DNA from 4 places in the Priestia megaterium genome. Region 1 is predicted to be linked to each of the others. Evidence: riboswitches for the same ligand, from Rfam matches in the RefSeq annotation. Region 1 holds a riboswitch; each other region holds the start of a gene.
What was found. A riboswitch is a leader RNA that binds a small molecule or an ion and turns the genes downstream of it on or off. The one in region 1 is predicted to bind S-adenosylmethionine.
Positions count from the first base shown of each region.

Region 2: it holds a riboswitch for S-adenosylmethionine, as region 1 does, so the genes downstream of both, CEQ83_RS19150 (hypothetical protein) here and CEQ83_RS06095 (hypothetical protein) in region 1, are expected to answer to the same signal.
Region 3: it holds a riboswitch for S-adenosylmethionine, as region 1 does, so the genes downstream of both, metK (methionine adenosyltransferase) here and CEQ83_RS06095 (hypothetical protein) in region 1, are expected to answer to the same signal.
Region 4: it holds a riboswitch for S-adenosylmethionine, as region 1 does, so the genes downstream of both, CEQ83_RS23965 (phosphoadenylyl-sulfate reductase) here and CEQ83_RS06095 (hypothetical protein) in region 1, are expected to answer to the same signal.

Region 1 is NZ_CP023317.1:1,207,386-1,212,155, reverse strand. It holds gene CEQ83_RS06100 (M20/M25/M40 family metallo-hydrolase) at 1-1,311, opposite strand, end outside; gene CEQ83_RS06095 (hypothetical protein) at 1,777-2,019, opposite strand; SAM riboswitch class I at 2,088-2,189, opposite strand; gene CEQ83_RS06090 (amidohydrolase) at 2,253-3,407, opposite strand; gene CEQ83_RS06085 (GNAT family N-acetyltransferase) at 3,455-3,961, opposite strand; gene CEQ83_RS06080 (methyl-accepting chemotaxis protein) at 4,169-4,770, opposite strand, start outside.
Region 2 is NZ_CP023317.1:3,732,429-3,737,198, forward strand. It holds gene CEQ83_RS19135 (TerD family protein) at 1-176, shown strand, start outside; gene alaP (alanine permease AlaP) at 242-1,645, opposite strand; gene CEQ83_RS19145 (DUF1540 domain-containing protein) at 1,962-2,120, opposite strand; gene CEQ83_RS19150 (hypothetical protein) at 2,221-2,559, opposite strand; SAM riboswitch class I at 2,629-2,730, opposite strand; gene CEQ83_RS19155 (hypothetical protein) at 2,852-3,148, shown strand; gene CEQ83_RS19160 (GNAT family N-acetyltransferase) at 3,161-3,607, opposite strand; gene CEQ83_RS19165 (hypothetical protein) at 3,689-4,129, opposite strand; gene CEQ83_RS19170 (glycosyltransferase family 2 protein) at 4,237-4,770, opposite strand, start outside.
Region 3 is NZ_CP023317.1:4,617,088-4,621,857, forward strand. It holds gene CEQ83_RS23600 (phosphatase PAP2 family protein) at 1-139, shown strand, start outside; gene CEQ83_RS23605 (glycosyltransferase family 4 protein) at 158-1,303, shown strand; gene metK (methionine adenosyltransferase) at 1,335-2,537, opposite strand; SAM riboswitch class I at 2,670-2,787, opposite strand; gene pckA (phosphoenolpyruvate carboxykinase (ATP)) at 3,162-4,751, shown strand.
Region 4 is NZ_CP023317.1:4,671,623-4,676,392, forward strand. It holds gene sat (sulfate adenylyltransferase) at 1-673, opposite strand, end outside; gene CEQ83_RS23960 (sulfate permease) at 726-1,805, opposite strand; gene CEQ83_RS23965 (phosphoadenylyl-sulfate reductase) at 1,825-2,538, opposite strand; SAM riboswitch class I at 2,793-2,895, opposite strand; gene cdaS (sporulation-specific diadenylate cyclase CdaS) at 3,209-3,835, shown strand; gene CEQ83_RS23975 (VOC family protein) at 3,933-4,316, shown strand; gene CEQ83_RS23980 (potassium channel family protein) at 4,384-4,770, shown strand, end outside.

The sequences.
Region 1 (4,770 bases):
AGTTGCCTGTACGTTTGACAAAATCTTTTGTACAAAGAGATCATCATGTGAACAAACGGCCGGGTAAAAAGGCGGCGTAAAAAATAAGACTATCATCGGAGCTGCTTCTTTACATAAACCAGCTAAAGAGTTTACTAATTTAATGGTTTTATTTCTGTCATCATCTTCTTGTGCCAAAAGTGCCGCTTCCATTTCTTGCACATATTTTTCACCATGCTGTTTGACTGCATGAGTATAAAGTTCTTCATACGTCCATACGTTCACGTCAAGGGATGAACCCTCCATTCCCACAGCGTACTGCCGAGCAGCTTTATTATAATGTTTTTTTACATTCAAAGCCGCTTTGTCAGCCGATTTCAACAGCAGATCTGTTACTTCTTTAAGAGAGCGGTTTAACATAAATAAATTAAATAATACAACGGCAGAGTGCGGAACTTGAACGGAATACTCTTCTTTTAAATCTTTTTGTATCAGCACAGTAGGAGGTGGACTCGTTTCATCTCTTACTTTTTCGCAAAAATCAACGTTTAGTTCTATTTCTGTTGTTAAATAAGAAGCTAGTAAATTAGCATTCAAACCAGCTAGCGGTTCCCCTACATGAGTTTCTTTTCCATAACACAAAAAGCTTGGCATGATCTTGCCAATCGATCCTGAGTACACATAGTTCGTTTGATCACCAGGATAGCGGCTGAACACTGGTTCTGCATTTAGCATGAGAGAAAAATCCAGCTGATGTTTGCACGCAAGTTCTAAAAGAACAGGCACTGCTTTTCTCATTCCGAGCGAATTTACTTCTTCATCCGGTACCGACAGAAGCAGGATGTTTCCGTCAAACTCTCCGTTGCATGCTCGTTCAATCATACTGATATGCAGAGCAATACCTGCTTTCATGTCCATCGTTCCTCGGCCAAAAAGCCAGTCTCCTTTTATCATATCTTTTTGTACGTGCGCCGGAACTTGTTCCATATCATTATAAAAAGTACTCGTTAACGTATCAGCGTGAAAAGCATCCTTTTTCCACTGTCCATAATCTTGTACATCCACTACGTCGTAATGACTGACTAATACAACTGTTTTATTCGTATTTTTCCCTTCAACAAAAGCTGTGACAATCGATCGCCCGTCTCCTGTTGAATGAAGCTCAACTTGCTCGTTTTTTTGAAAGTAAGGCAGCTTCAATAAATACGCCGCTATCGATTCAGCCATTTCCACTTCTGCCATCGTTCCTGTCACGCTAGGTATAGAAACCAATTCGCTTACAAGCTTCTTTAACTGTTCTTTTGTTTGATACAAAGATGTTTTGTTCGACATACCCTTCATCTCTTTCCTTTTTCTAAATTTTCCATCAAACAAAACGATTCGTCAATCCCTTTGACAGAGACCCTTTCATTCTATCCCTATGTATCATAGTATGCGCTTCCTTGACGCACATGATAAAAAAAGAGTGCGCGGCTAGGGCTAGCACCGCACACTCTTTTTTTACTTTTCGTCATCTTCTAAAAAGTCTAGGATACGATCAATAAGCTGTTCGCTTCCTGCATCGTTTCCATGTTCAAGAGACATTTCCATTTCAATGCTCCTTTCATAAAATATTCTTGTTTTATAACATACCACAATTCATTTCGAATGTAACCTTTAATTTGTGTAAAAATTTCGACAATTTATGATTAATTTTAAAACCTAGTGAGTAATGATTATACCCACCAGATTCTTCAATTGTCAAAAAACATGCTTTCTATTTAAAAACACTTTAAAAATAGAGGCGCGAGCAGACTTCTATAAAAGACAGCCTACTCGCTCAAGCTTGGAACAGCATGATGAATAAATTTCTAGTTCATTTGCTTTTTGTACATCTTTAATATCTATGCCTACAGCATATGTACGAACATGGTTTTCGACCACAATTTCATAAAATGTTTCTAATTCACGATAAGCTACTTGATAATGCTTTCCTAATAATTTTACGGCTTCCTTTAATGCTTTCTCTCCTGTATGTGCTGCAACTGCTGTATGACTCATAAAACCCTCTCCTTTTAGAAAAATAAAAAAAACTCATTTTGCTTTGATGCAAAATGAGTTTTTCACCCGTTTTATCACCCAAAGCACATGCTTTGCTGGTAGGAGCACCTTACATTCGTAGGTTGCTGTGGAGTCAAAGAGCCAGATCTCTCGTCCACTCGTGATAACTTTTTTAATTTAAAATTTATTTTATCAAACAATTCCATCCGCGTAAATAGAAAAATAAAAATATTTTAATTTTTTTGGTAATGGAATGAATTCAAAAAGTCAAAGCTTAGATTAGCAAAATAAGAAGCTGCTACAAGTAATGCCTCTTCATTTAATGAAAAAGAAGGATGGTGCCATTCATATTCTCCAGCCGTACCCATCCATACAAAAAATCCTGGTACACGCTGCTGATATACGGCAAAATCTTCTCCTCCAGGCGATTGTTCAGCTTCTACGACTTGATAACTAAGATTCTCTGCAGCGTTAATAACCAATTTTTCCAGCGTATCATCATTGTTTACTACAGGAAGATACGGATACCATTTAACGTCTACTGAAGCCCCGAAAGCTGCTCCAATCCCTTCAGCAGTTCGTTTCATAAGAGCCGGTATTTTTTCTCTCGCTTCTTCTTGAAAGGTACGCACCGTTCCTTCAAGCGTTACTTTGTCAGGAATGACGTTCCACGAGCTCCCTCCGTGGATTTGAGTTATGCTGACAACAACATTTTGAAATGGGCTGAGATTACGGCTGACAATGGTTTGTAAACTAGTAACAATTTGACCAGCAGCAGCAATCGGATCTACTGTTTTTTCTGGAATACCTGCGTGACCGCCTACTCCTTTGACGTCAATTTCAAAACGATCAACGCTTGCCATTAAAGGTCCCGATTTGACACCAATGGTTCCTACAGGAAGATTCGGTTTGTTATGCATTCCAAATATCGCTTCTACTCCTTCGAGCACACCTTTTTCAACGAGCATTTTTGCCCCAGAAGCCGTTTCTTCGGCCGGTTGAAAGATAAATCGAACCGTACCGCAAAGCTCCTGCTGACGCTCTTTGAGAAGAATGGCTGCTCCGATTATAGAAGCCGTATGAAAATCATGTCCGCATGCGTGCATAACACCGTTCACTTCAGAAGCAAATGGCAGATTGGTTTTTTCTTCAATTGGCAGCGCATCAATATCAGCTCGAATAGCGATAGTAGGTCCCGGCTTTCCTCCCACAATTTCCGCTACTGCTCCCACGTCTAAATGGAATGCATCCGCTATAGAAATATCGTAGTGCTTTAACCACTTTTTAATACGTTTAGTTGTTTCATATTCTTTCATTGAAAGCTCTGGAAACCGGTGCAGCTCACGGCGTATGTCTATTAGCGTATTTAGTAGTAATTGATCTGTCATATTTATCACTCTTTCACATTTCTTAATTTAGACCACTTCTCTATCTTTTACGACAAAGAGTGTACCTCATTGAATTTTTTATAAAGAAATACGGTCGTATAGCCTTGTGCAAGGTGCTTTTCTTTAGCTTGAACATATCCTTTTCGTTCATACATCTCAACTAACCAAGGATGTTCTTTTGCTGTTCCTAAAGACACACCTGGCGATTTAAACGTATTCTTTATTACCTCTTCCTCTACTAGATGCAGCAGCTTAGATCCAACGCCTTTCCTGGCAAGCGACGGGTCCACTGCAAACCACCAAAAATGCGGAACAGCAAACGGACCTGGATGTTCTCCCCAAGGCATTCGTATAGATACAGTGGCAGCGATTCTTTTATCTTCTTCATATACATAGCAAAGGTTTTGAGAAATATTTTTCTTAACGAGGGCAAGATCAGCAGTAGCTGCTAAGAAAGGAATGCCTAGCTCTCGAATAGGCTTATATGCTTGTAGAGTTAAGTTCAATAAGTTATCCGCGTCGTCATTTGTTGCCAAACGGAATTCATTTTTCATCTCTTTGTCTCCTTATATAGTACTCAAATATTTTATTTAACTTATAAGTTTACTAAGAATTAAAAAAAGGCAGACTGCCGCCTTGCGTACTCACTATACAACTGCTTTGATAACGTGTCAATTCTATTTATCGTTTTCTATAAAAGATATAAATAAAACAAATACACGCAGAAAACTGCGCGTATTACGTACATATCAAGATAGACTTCAGGACTCACTTACCGTAGATTTTAAATTAGCTGCCAACATCACAAGTTCTTCTATAGATGCTAACTCCTCTTGTGAAGCCGCAGCTACTTCTTCAGCGTAAGCAGCTGCTTGTTTAGCAACCTCCGAAAGGGCCATGACAGACTCCATTACCTTAAACGAATACCCATCAATCTCTCCTGTTGCTTTTGTCATTTTGTTCATTTGTTCTTGAGCGGCAAAGACATCTTCCATAATTATGGAAAACTGTTGCGTTACATCTTCGACAGTGGCAATACCAAGCGTGACTTCTTCCGTATTCACTTCCATGTTTCGATAAGCCCGCTTTGCCTGTACTTCAATTTCTTTTAACAAATGACTGATTTGTATAGCGGACGTTTTAGATTCTTCCGCTAGCTTACGTACTTCCCCTGCCACTACAGCAAAACCTTTTCCATGTTCTCCAGCCCTTGCAGCTTCAATAGCAGCATTAAGTGCAAGAAGATTTGTTTGTTCAGCAATTCTTGTAATCGTATTAATAATGCGGCCAATCTCTGCGGAACGATCTTCGAGTCCCTTTACTTCACTGGTCGATATCTTAACGGTTTCATAGATTTTATTCA
Region 2 (4,770 bases), 2.5 Mb from region 1:
TGGGAAAAGCCATGACAAAGCTGTTAAAGCCAACGCTTTATGATCTTTTTTCATTTCACGCACAAGCTAGAGGAACACTTGTCCATGACAAACAAAAAGCTGACACTATTTATTCGCTTGATGAAGGTGTTACTCCTTATGATATTGAAACAATTATTGAAACCTATCTAAACTAATTATTTATAGGAAAGTAAGAACAAATAAACGAAAAGACCTCTTTCCAAGAAAGAGGTCTTTTCGTTTACTTCACTAGCTTTTGCTCAGTCCCAGCTGAACCTTGACTTCGTTTATGAAATCCTTTTGCGTAGTACGCAATAATAAGACCGATAAACCATAGTGGTCCGATAACAACTGCAATTCTTGTATCTGGATTGTACGCCATAAGAACAACCACCAGCGCTAGGAACGCAAGTGACACATAAGACGTTAACGGAAATAAAGGCATTTTGTATTTTAACTTTGCCTCTTCACCTTTTTTTAGCGTTTTGCGATACTTAATTTGAGAAAGCAAAATAATTCCCCAAGTCCAAATCGCACCGAATGTTGCAATGCTTGTTACCCACGTAAATACTTTGGCAGGCACAATGTAGTTTAACGCTACTCCGACTAATAACGCACCCGCTGATGCTAAAACAGCTTTTCCAGGTACGCCGCCTTTTGTCAGCTGACCGTATCCTTTTGGAGCTTCTCCGTGCTCTGCTAAGTTAAACAGCATACGGCCTGTACTAAAAATACCGCTGTTACAAGAAGAAAGAGCTGCTGTTAGCACCACAAAGTTAATAATGCCTGCCGCTGCTGGAATCCCGATTTTTTCAAATGTTAATACAAACGGGCTTCCCTGTGAACCAATTTCTTGCCAAGGATAAATCGACATAATGACAAATAATGCACCAACGTAGAAAATAAGAATACGCCAAAAGACCGAATCAATCGCTCTTGCTAGAGATTTTTCTGGATTTTTCACTTCTCCCGCGGTAACGCCGATCATTTCAATTCCTAAATATGCAAACATAACCATTTGCAGCGACAGTAAAATACCTTTGAATCCGTTCGGGAACAGCCCGCCGTTGTCCCATAAGTTTTTAATACCCGTCGCAACGCCGCCGTTCCCGATTCCAAACACAATCATTAATAATCCAACGGCAATCATTAACACAATCGCTAAAATTTTAATAAGTGCAAACCAAAATTCCAGTTCACCATATGCCTTAACAGCTAAGAAGTTAACTGTTGTCATGATGACAAGCGCCGATAACGCCCAAATCCAGTTTGGTACATCCGGATACCAATATCCCATATAAATACCAACGGCTGTAATTTCAGCCATACATGTTACAACCCATAAAAACCAGTAGTTCCAACCTGTTAGATAACCAGCAAGGGGCCCTAAATAGTCGCGCGCGTACTTGCTGAATGAACCTGCAACAGGTTTTTGAATCGCCATTTCTCCAAGTGCTCTCATAATAAAAAACATAATCATTCCGCTAAATCCATACGCCAATAATATTCCCGGCCCTGCTAATTTAATAGCAGATGCAGATCCAAGAAACAGCCCTACCCCTATGGCTGCTCCTAAGGACATCAGCGTCACATGTCTTTCTTCTAACCCGCGTTTCAATTCTTTCCCCTGAGTTTTCCCCTGCATAAACGTCTCCCCTTTTTCCAATCTGTCAAAACGAGATGAATACAGCTTTTTTGTTAGCGCTTTCATATAAATTTATGCTAAAAGTCAGCTAGGCTGTATATTTGTATTCTATCACCTTTCTCTCGTTTTTCTTTTGTCGAAAAACAAAAAAATTATCGTATCATTTTGTTTAAACGCACAATTAGACGTAGACACTGCTTTTTTACTATGTATTTATTATCGCACCTAAGTAATAGTATTTTTTTAAAAATAGAAAAACGCCGACTCAACTCCGTCAGCGCATCGTTCATTTTATGCTTTTTTATAAAACTAGCATTTATCTCGCGGGTTCAAAAGTTTTACAGCCAGGTTCTTCCGTTTCAGAAACATGGTGACTACTTTCAGGACTCACAACGTAAATGGACTCTGCACTGCATTTATTTCCCGATTTCCAATACATGCACTCATTCACTTCACATAATACACCTTGGGCCACTGTTATCCCTCCTTTTTTTGTCTTATCTATTTACTACCCGAAATAGAACGCTTCTAACATTTACATGCAAAAAAACCGCTTGTTTATCAAGCGGATCCTTTTACTGCGTGTGTTCAACATACTGTTTTTTAGCTAAATATAATTCACGACTCAGCGTGATCCGCCGTTCTCTCAAGTTCCTTAATTTAACTTGAAACTGTTCATTAGTTGGCTCTTCTTGAATTAAGCGATACGTAAAAGAAATATCTTCATTTAACTGTTTAAAATCTTCCCATATTTCTTGAACGAGTGCGGATTGTTTGTCTTCAAATGAACGATTTTGCTTCGTTTTTAGCGCGGCTAAAATTTCCTGCTGCCACGTTTCGTCTTTTAGTTCTTTTGCTAACAAGTATAGATCTAAATAATCATCAACGCTTAGCGCCTGTTGTGTATTTTTCAATGTCATCACCTTTTCTATACGAAATGTTTCTTCCTAAGAAGAGGATTTCATCATAGAAAAAGATTCCTCTTCTTATCTGTCAGAGCTAGGCTATGCTGGAATTAGCACCATTCAATGATTGTGGTTGCTGAGGCTTCAAAGGGCCAGTCCCTCCACCTCTCTAGATAAGAATATTTCGCTTTTAAATTATTTCTGACTATTCTAATATGTTTTATAGGTTACGTCAATAGCTTTTCAATAAAAAGAAAAAAGAAGTAAAATATGGTATGATTTTATAAAGGATGGTGAGCACATGAAACGATATATGTTATCTGCTTTTTTGGGAAGCTTGCTGCTGCTTCTTAGCATTGCTTTTTCATCTACTTTCCACGTTGCAATTGTCAAAACAACCGGAAGCATTGGAGGGATTATTTTAGCAGCGGCGGCTTTAGTTATGAACGCGCTTGAAGATCCCCCCTCCTCAGGTAATACAGGTGCCGGAGCTGTTGAATCACTGGATAAAAGCACCGTTTGGGCTACTTATTTGCTTTTACTTTCATTACCGAACCTCATCGCATGTATAACATCTTATGTTTTATGGACTCGCTGACATTCACCAACATTACGGACGTTTTGCCACCTGTAGGCTCATTGATATTTGTTTATCTACAAATCCAAGTTCACGGTACACATGCTGTGCAAAATTCCCAGCATGAACGCTGAGTCTGATTTCAGGGTATCCTTTGATAGACAATTCATCAATTGCTTTTTGCATTAACGGCTTGGCTAGACCTTGCCCGCGGTATTCTGGTAAAACATATAACTCGTAGATAAAGCCAATTTCTGCTTTTGAAAAGAAGTCGGCAGATGGACCGACAAAAACCCAGCCTGCAAGTTTATTTTCTTGTCTAGATACTAAATAATAACACCCTTTTTCAAGGGCATTATCAATTAGTTCATTTACGCGTTCAGTTGACGGTTGAAACTGATGCGTTGTTCCTTCAAACAGCGCATCAGCAGATTTCGTCCGAATTTCCTGTATTTCTTCTTCAGTAGCTTTTGCAATCATCACAATCTCTCCTTTCGTGTTCGTTTTCCACATACAGAGATAAATTCCTGCAAAAAAAAGTCTTCGCCTAAGCGAAGACTTTTATTTAAATTCAAAATGTTCTTGATGGTTGCCTTGTTCATCCGTCCAGTTAATCATGATGTCTAAGCCTGCCGCTTTTCCAGGAACAGCAAAATTGGCATAGCGAAAACGCTGACCGCTTTTGCTTAAGTTAGACCTTTCAATAGGAGAAAACAAGCTGTATTTCGCCTTATTTTTTCCTTCGTGCCTAAAAGCTTGGACCTGCACACGCTCTACGTCTTTTCCAATGTTTTCAACGGTTAATCCATATGTATGATAGACGTTATTTTTCCACTTTAGCTGATTATCTCCCGTCATGCTCGCTTTTGTCAGTTCGACCGACCATTGTTCAGATGATTTCTTCATTGGAAGTTTCTCAATCGAAAGAGCGCTGACATGAATGGTTGCAAAAGCAAGCCAAACAAAACAAAAAGTGCTGACTGTATAAAGTAGTCTTTTCATAGATTTTGATCTCCTTAGAAATTTTAGTAGTAGCATCTCCTATTACCTTAAAAATTATGATAAACACTTTAACAAAAAAGCCTCTCCATTCAGGAGAAGCTTCTTAATTAATGCATCAGCAAATCTTTTTGTTTGTCTAACGAGTGTTTTGTATATAAATCTCTTTCAATCGCATATTTAGGACGCTGTTTCACTTCGTTGAAAATCTTGCCAATGTATTCTCCGACAAGACCTATTCCCATTAGCTGCAGGCCGCCTACAAGCCAAATTGATAAAATAAGAGACGTCCAGCCAATTTGCGTATGATCTAAATATTTTTGAATCAGCGCATAAATGCCAAACAAAATACTAAAGAGAAACGAAGCTCCTCCAAGCAGCGTCAGTAAGCGTATAGGTGCTACGCTAAAAGACGTAATCCCGTCAAATGCAAAAGCGAGCATTTTCTTTAGCGGATATTTTGACTCACCCGCCGTCCGTTCTTTGCGGTCATATGTGACTTCCGTGGAGCGAAATCCTACTAATGGTACAAGGCCCCGCAAAAAGACGTTTCCTTCTTTATATTTCATGAGTTCACCAAGAGCACGTTTGCTCATAAGGCGAAAATCAGCGTGATTTTGAATGAGCTGAATTCCTAGCTTGTT
Region 3 (4,770 bases), 1.6 Mb from region 1:
TGCCGTTCTTTTGCCGCTTGCAGTAACGGTAGGCATTTCAAGAATTTATCTCGGTCTGCACTATCCGACGGATGTCATGGTAGGCCTGATACTCGGCATCTTTTCAGGTGCTGTTTCACTGAACATATTTTTAGTCTAATTGATAGGAGGAGTACTCATGAGAATTGCTTTATTTACAGATACATTTGCTCCGGAAGTTAACGGAGCTGCTAAAACACTTTATCAATTTACTCAGTATGTCAAATCAAAGCAAATTCCCATCCAGGTATTTGCTCCTGAATTTGCTCATAATCGGTCGTTTTCAACATACGTTCACCGCTCGCCTAGCATGCCGTTTTTCCTTTATCCAAACAGCCGCTTTTCATTGCCAAACGTTCTAAAAATTAAAAAGCAGCTGCAGGAATTCAACCCTTCTCTTATTCATTTGGCCACTCCTTTTACAATGGGGCTTTGCGGCTCCTATTACGGGAAAAGATTAGGTATTCCTCTTGTCGGCTCTTATCATACCAATTTTGATGATTATTTATCTCACTATGAACTTGAAAAAATGCGTGTACCACTGCAAAAATATATGAAATGGTTTTATAAACCTGTACAAAAATTATTCGCTCCCTCCGAAGTGACCAAACAGCAGCTAGAAAAACAAGGGTTTCACAACGTAGCTATTTGGTCGCGAGGGGTAAATCACAAATTGTTCCATCCCCACTATGACCGCTTTGATATTCGTATTAAATATAATATAAAAAAACCCTACATCTTAACGTATGTAGGAAGGTTAGCTAAAGAAAAGAACGCTGATTTTTTACTAAAAATTGCCCGATCTTTACCTGATCATATCCGCCACCAAGTTCACTGGCTTATTGTGGGAGATGGTCCTTTAAAAGAACAAATGCAACAGCAAGCATCTGAGCATATGACATTTACAGGCTTTCTTGAAGGTAAGCAACTTGCTCATATCTATTCTTCATCTGATTTGTTTGTTTTCCCTTCAGAAACAGAAACGTTCGGAAATGTCGTACTGGAGTCTCTTGCTTCTGGAACTCCCGTGGTGGCAGCAAATGCAGGAGGAGTTAAACAGATGGTTCAGCACGGGCGAAACGGCTACCTTTGCAAACCTCACTCCTTAGAAGAATTCAGTTCGGCTATTACAGGTTTACTTGATGATTTGCACCAGCGGCTTCACTTTAGCCATGCAGCGAGACACTATGCTCTTACTCAATCATGGGACGCCATTTTTCAGCATTTGCTTTCAGAATATGAAGATGTCGTAGAAAAATCTGCTGAAGGTATTCAATGGGCATAAAAAAATCTCCGTTTTCACGGAGATTTTTTTATTATTTAGCTAAAGCTTGAGTTTTTAATGCTTCAGCTTTGTCTGTGAACTCCCAAGGAAGCTCCACATCTGTACGACCAAAGTGACCGTAAGCTGCTGTTTGCTTATAAATTGGGCGACGTAAATCAAGCATTTTAATGATGCCTGCTGGACGTAGGTCAAAGTTTTTGCGTACTACATCTACTAGTACTTCTTCAGAAACTTTTCCTGTACCGAATGTATCAATTGAAATAGATACTGGCTGTGCAACACCAATTGCATATGCTAGTTGTACTTCACATTTATCAGCAAGATCAGCTGCTACAATGTTTTTCGCAACATAACGAGCTGCATAAGCTGCTGAACGGTCTACTTTTGTTGCGTCCTTACCAGAGAATGCACCGCCGCCGTGACGAGCATATCCGCCGTAAGTATCAACGATAATTTTACGACCAGTTAAACCAGCATCTCCTTGAGGGCCGCCGATTACGAAACGTCCTGTTGGGTTAATGAAATACTTTGTATTTTCATCAATTAACTCATTTGGAACAACTGGATTAATTACATATTCTTTTAAGTTACGTTGAATTTGCTCTAACGTTACTTCTGGGTGATGCTGAGTTGAAATAACAATTGTATCGATGCGAACAGGTTTGTTGTTTTCATCATATTCAACTGTTACTTGTGTTTTACCATCCGGGCGAAGGTAAGGAAGAATTTCTTCTTTACGTACTTCTGTTAGACGGCGAGCAAGTTTATGAGCTAATGAAATTGGAAGAGGCATTAATTCTTTTGTTTCGTTACATGCATAACCAAACATTAACCCTTGGTCTCCAGCTCCGATTGCTTCGATTTCTTCATCGGACATTTGACCTTCACGTGCTTCTAACGCTTGGTCTACACCAGCAGCGATATCAGCTGACTGCTCGTCGATAGATGTTAATACTGCACAAGTTTCAGCATCAAATCCGTATTTTGCACGAGTATAGCCAATTCCTTTAATTGTTTCACGAACTGTTTTAGGAATATCCACGTAAGTAGAAGTTGTAATTTCACCGCTTACTAAAACTAAACCAGTTGTTACGCTTGTTTCACAAGCAACACGAGCATTTGGATCCTTTGCTAGGATAGCATCAAGAATTGAGTCAGAAATTTGGTCACAAATTTTATCGGGATGTCCCTCTGTAACAGATTCTGACGTGAACAGACGACGTTGTGTTGACATCAGTTTTCCTCCTTATAAATACGATACATTGTGATACGGTACTCATTCCCTTATTTTCATTACACGTTAAAAAATATAAAAAAACCTTTCCTTGTATCGAGGAAAGGTATCAAATTCTACATAAGCCTTTCACTCTTATCGATCAAGGTTGTGCCCTTGCATCAGGTTAGCACCTTATCGTCTACACAAAAAAATGACGATGGTTGCTGGGTTTCACAGGGCCTGTCCCTCCACCAGCTCGGGATAAGAGAGTATCCGTTCAAGGACATATAATACATGAAAAAGCGCTTCACTGTCAACAACATTCAAATGGAAATCATCTCTTTATGTTTGAATCTGTTTTAATGTAACATACTCAAATTTAAAAATAGTATACCTTATTAAGAATGATCACGAAGTTTGGTTAACAAGACAGACCAAAAAAAGGCTTTCACTTGAAATAGCTTCACTTTTTTCGCTTCTAGCACATATACATGTGTCTAAAATAGGTATAACGTACATTTTTTTATAATACACAAACATTTTTAGTTAAATAGTATAGAATAATTAAATAAATGTGTTATACTAATTATAAATTTCAAACATTAATGAATAAATAATAGCTAAAAAAGGAAGGTAGTGCACATGAGTACTGTTGATATGTCTATCGAATTAAATGGTTTGCTTCAATTAAAAACAACAAAACACCAATTATCTGTTCCACAACTTGTTGAAAAAATTCTAGCTCGACGCGAAGGAACGCTGACTTCTACAGGTGCTGTGTCAGTCGAAACCGGAAAATATACAGGCCGCTCTCCTTTGGATAAATTTATTGTAAGCGATGCTGTATCTTCAAAAACGGTTGAATGGGGACCCGTCAATCAGCCAATTTCTGCTCAGCGATTCGATGCGCTATACAAAAAAGTCTTAACCCACTTAAAGAAGCAGGATGAACTTTTTGTTTTTAATGGATATGCTGGAGCTGATAAAAAGTATCAGTTACCAATTCAAGTAGTTAATGAATTTGCATGGCACAACCTATTCGCTCAGCAGTTATTCATTCGCCCTTCAGCTGAACAAAAAACAAATGATGATGTGAAGCCGTTTACAATTGTAGCAGCTCCAACGTTCAAAGCTGACCCTGAAACAGACGGGACGAATTCGGAAACCTTCATTATTCTTTCATTAGAGCGACGCATTGTGCTAATTGGAGGAACTGAATACGCTGGTGAAATGAAAAAATCCATTTTCTCAGTGATGAACTTCTTGCTTCCTCAAAACAATATTCTATCCATGCACTGTTCTGCTAACGTAGGAGAAGAAGGTGACGTTGCATTATTCTTTGGTTTATCTGGAACGGGTAAAACAACGCTTTCTGCTGATGCAAACCGTCGTTTAATCGGAGATGACGAGCACGGTTGGTCAAGCTCTGGTGTATTTAATATTGAAGGAGGCTGCTACGCGAAGTGCATTCAGCTTTCCGAAGAAAAAGAACCGCAAATTTTTAATGCAATTCGCTTCGGCGCAGTACTGGAAAATGTAGTGTTGAATCAAAATACGAAAGTAGCAGATTACAATGATAATAGTTTAACAGAGAATACTCGTGCCGCTTATTCAATTGACTCTATTGATAATACGGTATTGCCAAGCGTTGCTGGGCACCCTACAGCTATTGTCTTTTTAACTGCTGATGCCTTCGGCGTCTTACCTCCAATCAGCAAGCTTACAAAAGAACAAGCGATGTACCATTTTCTGAGCGGATACACTAGTAAGTTAGCTGGAACAGAGCGCGGCGTAACATCGCCACAGGCTACTTTCTCTACATGCTTTGGTGAGCCTTTCTTACCTCTTGCTCCAACAACTTATGCAGAAATGCTAGGAAAGAAAATCGATGAACATAACGTAAATGTCTACCTTGTAAACACTGGATGGACCGGCGGTGAATACGGCGTGGGTGAACGAATGAAGTTAAGTTACACTCGAGCTATGGTTCAAGCAGCTCTTGAAGGAGAACTAGCTAATACCGAAACAGTAACAGATGCTATTTTTGGTTTATCGATTCCAACTCATGTTCCGGGAGTTCCTGATGAAGTGCTTCAGCCTTCTAAAGCATGGAACGATGCAACAGCTTATAACCAAAAAGCAACTGAACTTGCCGCTAAATTCAAAGCGAACTTCAAGCGTTTTAATGATGTAGCATCGGACATTTCAACATTAGGCGGACCTAGAGTCTAATAAAAAACCGATCGTCTTA
Region 4 (4,770 bases), 1.6 Mb from region 1:
GGATATCATCTGACTTTGTTTCTCCTACAAGTGGATTTAAAAACAGGCCGTCTACAATTTCTAATGCTGTTTTTTGAATATACTCATGCGCACGGTGAACAGGGTTACGAGTTTGGAATCCAACAACCGTTTTCCAACCGCGCTCTTCAAATGCTGCTCTTGTTTCAGTTGGATCTAGGTAATACTTTTCAAAACGCGTTTTAGGTGTACGTTCTACAAGTACGATTGGACCTGCTACATATACATTTGGGCGTTCCATCATTTTCTTCACACCAGGGTGGGCAAGTTCTGCTGTGCGGTACACATTTTCCGCTTCTTTTTCTTTATTTGGCGTATATACTTCAGAAACTTCTAAAACACCATATGTCACACCGCTTTGAACTAGTTTTACTTTGTCGCCAATGTTTAATTCTTTAGCCTGCTCTTCTGTTACGGGAAGAGTAATAGGAATACTCCATACAGTTCCATCTGCTAGACGCATATTTTCAACAACTGATTGATAATCTTTTTCTCCTAAAAACCCCGTAATTGGGCTGTAAGCACCAATCCCAATTAGTTCTAAATCACTTAGAGCCATGTTGTCTACTTCAATTTCTTTTGTTAGTGAAGTGTAGTCATATGTTGGTTGATATAAATTAATTAATTCTCCACCGTGTGCTTGAATTGTTGTCATTTTGTAAAATCCTCCTTAAGTAATTAACACAATATAATAAAAAGCAATTGAATCACGCAGTCATTTTTTCTTTTTCCGACTGCAAGCTTGCTCTTTTTCTTCTAGTCGTTCTAGCTAAGCTTAGAACACCTGCTGTGGCAATGCAGCCACTAGCTAGCACCACAAATGAATATAAGTCGCTTTCAAGTACTAATTTCACAAGAACATATGAGATTACGAGTGAAAATACAGGGGATACCACCCAAACCTTTAACATTTGAATGACCACTTCGCGCTGTTCTTTCGTAAATCCCGTTTTCGCTGCGCCTATCCCAATAATAGAAGACGTAGTGACCTGTGTAAGCGGTACTGGCAAACCAAACAGTGAAGCTGCTGTAACAAGAGAAGCACCAGTACCTGAAATAATGCAGCCTTCCCCTACAGAATAGCGAGTAATTTTTTTTCCGTTTGTTTCAATAACTCGGCCTCCTAGTAAAAGAGCTCCGAGTGCCACCGCCAATCCTCCTGCTATGACACCCGTTGTAGCATCCATTAACCCAGCTCCTACTAGAGGACCGACAGCATTTGCCACATTATTCATTCCAGCTGAGAAGGCTTCAAAGAATCCCGTCGCTATAACTAAAATCGTTAAAACTCTTTTCCACTTTCCCTCTGCTTCTTTTTTATGCGCTCTGCGTTTTATCACTTTCCCAATCAAAAAAGCAATGACAAATGAAACTAGCGGAACAATAATCCAAAAAGACATGACAATTAAAAGTTTTTCTACATACAGAGATTGATAAGCTACTCCTACTCCAACAACTGAGCCAACTGTTACTTCACTTGTTGATAGAGGGATACCAATCAAATTCGCGAAAAAGAGTGACAGCGTTGCAGCAGCCAGAATGATAATAACTAATTCTACTGACAGCAGTTTTTCAGGTATGATACCTGAACTGATGGTTTTTACCACCTCACCGCCTCCGGTAACAGCTCCGAGCACAATTCCTACAGCACAGATGAACAGGGCCACTCTTCGCTTTTTAATTGCACCGGAGCCGTATGAAACGCCCATAGCAGCTGCTGCACCGCTTGCCCCAATATTCATTGCAAAAAAAAGCGCAATGATAAAGGCAACATATAAAAGCATCATTTATTCAGCTCTTTCGTATTTAAGATTCGTGTAATCCGCACTCAACTTTTTGTGTACCTGCCCATCTTCCTGAACGTAAATCGTCTACATTATAGGCAGGTGCGGTACAGGGCTCACAGCCGATACTTGGGTAGCCTTGATCATGAAGTTTGTTGTACGGCAAATCATGCTTATACACATAGCGCCAAATTTCTTTCCATGACCAATGAATTAACGGACAAACTTTCACCTTCTTGAATTTCTCATCTTTATTAAAATAATTCGTGTTGGCACGAGACTCAGACTGCTCGCGTCTCAAACCAGAAATCCACGCATCATAAGGAGCAAGGGATTCTCTTAGCGGAATGATTTTTCGAATTTGACAGCATAAGTTAGGCTGACTCTTCCAAAGCTCATCTCCATGTTTTTCAGCTTGTTCTGCAAGAGTTAAATCCGGCTTTTTCATATGAATACGTAAATCAGGGAAGCGTTCTTTAATTGCATCAATCACTTCATATGTTTCTTTAAAATGAACGCCTGTATCTAAAAAGACAATTTCAGCGTCTTTTTTCACTTTTGAAATTAAATCAATTAACACGATTCCTTCGATCCCAAAGCTTGACGCATAAATAATTGAATCTCCGTAGGTATCATACGCCCACTGCAATGCTGAAAGGGCTCCTTTTGTTTCATCTTTACTGTCGAACTCTGGAAATGTATCGCTCCAGTTTTCGTACGTATATAAGTCTGCCATTTTCTCCACTCCAATTCTTAGTTATCCGCGTTATCCAATAAAAAAAGACGGTTTTACCCACTAGAATTGGATAAAACCGCCTCTAGTGTGTCTAGTCAGCGAAACTATTTAATTCTTACTTTACTTCGGCGTGTTCAAAAATTTGTTTTAAGTCGGGGTTTACAGTCATTGGTTTCCCTTCTCAAATTATCGCTTGCGCTATATCAAAATAAAAAGTCTTCCGTATTGAAAGACTGGGTAGGCAATAAATTTTCACCTTATCTTTCAAAATGATACACACTTTGCTGGAATTAGCACCTTGCTAAGCAGGTTGCCGGGGTTCAACGGGCCAGATCCCTCCACCACTCTTGATAAGCATTTTTTAAAAATTTTAGCATATTTAGAATATTTGTCAACATTAAAAATCATATATCCGATAAGAAAACTATACTTTAAATTCACAGAAATATCTATACTTTTATTTAAAACAACATATGTAAATTTGACCCAAATGTGAACATATCAGTTTATAAAACGCTTTCTTTTTTCTCCAACTTTTGATGTTCTCTTGCTAAATAAAACGCAAAATCTCTCTATAAAATTAATAGCGGATTTATAAGCTTTACGGATAATTCACCCACATTAGCACACATTACAGATAACACTGACTGACAGATAGGAGCTATATAAGATGGAGAGACAACCCTTTCAATTAGACGATACAATTAAAAATAATGTACGAACATATTTACAGCAGATTTCAACTGAAGCCTCTAATTTAATTAAACATTTAGACACGAGTGATCATTGTATCCTATGTGATTTTGAGGAGATGAGAAGGTTATTTCAAGATGTTCAAGCTACGGCCGCCTCTTATTACTTGCGTCATTACTTATCGCCTTATACATTTGAATACGCTGCTCTGTCCCTAGCTATTCATAACCTCTCTGAGAAACGTCACGGCGCTTTAATTGTCATTGAACGGGAACAAAATGTTGATCCTCTTATTCAAAAAGGAATGCCTATTCAAGCTCCTGTCAGCGCTACGCTAGTTGAGACACTGTTCTATCCAGGGACACCCTTACATGACGGAGCTGTCCTAATTAGAAATAATCAGCTTATTTCGGCTGCTAATGTTTTACCTCTCTCGTCTATTATTTCAACGAACAAAAAATTGGGAACACGTCACCGTGCAGCCATTGGAATGTCAGAAAAATCGGATGCATTAATTTTAGTTGTATCTGAAGAAACAGGCAAAATTTCGTTTGCGCTTGATGGAAGCCTCTACCCTATTCACTCCAGCAAAAATATGATTTAAGAGCCCTTTCCTAATAAGCAGCCCTATCTTGACTTCTATATCCTTTCTCTTTAATATATTTCATAGTTTTTACATACTATAGATACGGGTGATGCATATGGCAATTTTAAAATTTGAACATGTAGGCGTTCAAGTAAAGGATATAGAAAAATCTATTGAGTTCTATACACAAAAGGTGGGATTAGAGCTCATCGAAACACTACCACATACCGATCCGTCTTTGAAGCTAGCTTTTCTAGGTTTAGAAGGCAATGTAATCGTAGAGTTAATTCAAGGGTATAACTCAAGCTTACCTAATGAAGGTAAAGTTCATCATTTTGCGCTGGCAGTAGATGGAATTGAAGAGGAGTTTGAGCGTTTAAAATCAGCAGGCGTTTCATTTGTGGAAGAAAACATTGTAACTTTGCCAAATGGAGCAAGATACTTATTTTTCTATGGTCCAGACAAAGAATGGATTGAATATTACGAAGTAAAAAGATAAAGATATCTTATACCTTCAGTGAAAAATGGTCATACTGTGGCTATGACTAATCACTGGAGGTATTTTTATGATGGAATGGCTATTATTTCGACTTTTTCGTCGTTCTATTTTAGTGCGGCTTCTTTTTATTATCGGCTGCCTTGTTTTACTTTTCGGCATGCTTATACATTTCCTAGAGCCGCAAACGTTTGGGAATGTGTTTGAAGGAATTTGGTGGGTTATTATTACAATCTCTACTATAGGGTACGGTGATTTTGCTCCCACCACTACGATTGGAAGGTTAGCTGCAATTATTTTAGTCCTCATTGGAACGGGATTTATTACTACTTATTTTGTCACGCTTTCTAAAATTGCTGTTTCCGCTGAGAGCGCTTATCTGGAAGGAAATTTAAAGTTTTATGGAAAAGATCACTTCATCGTTGTGGGGTGGAATGAGCGCGCCAAACTCGTGCTA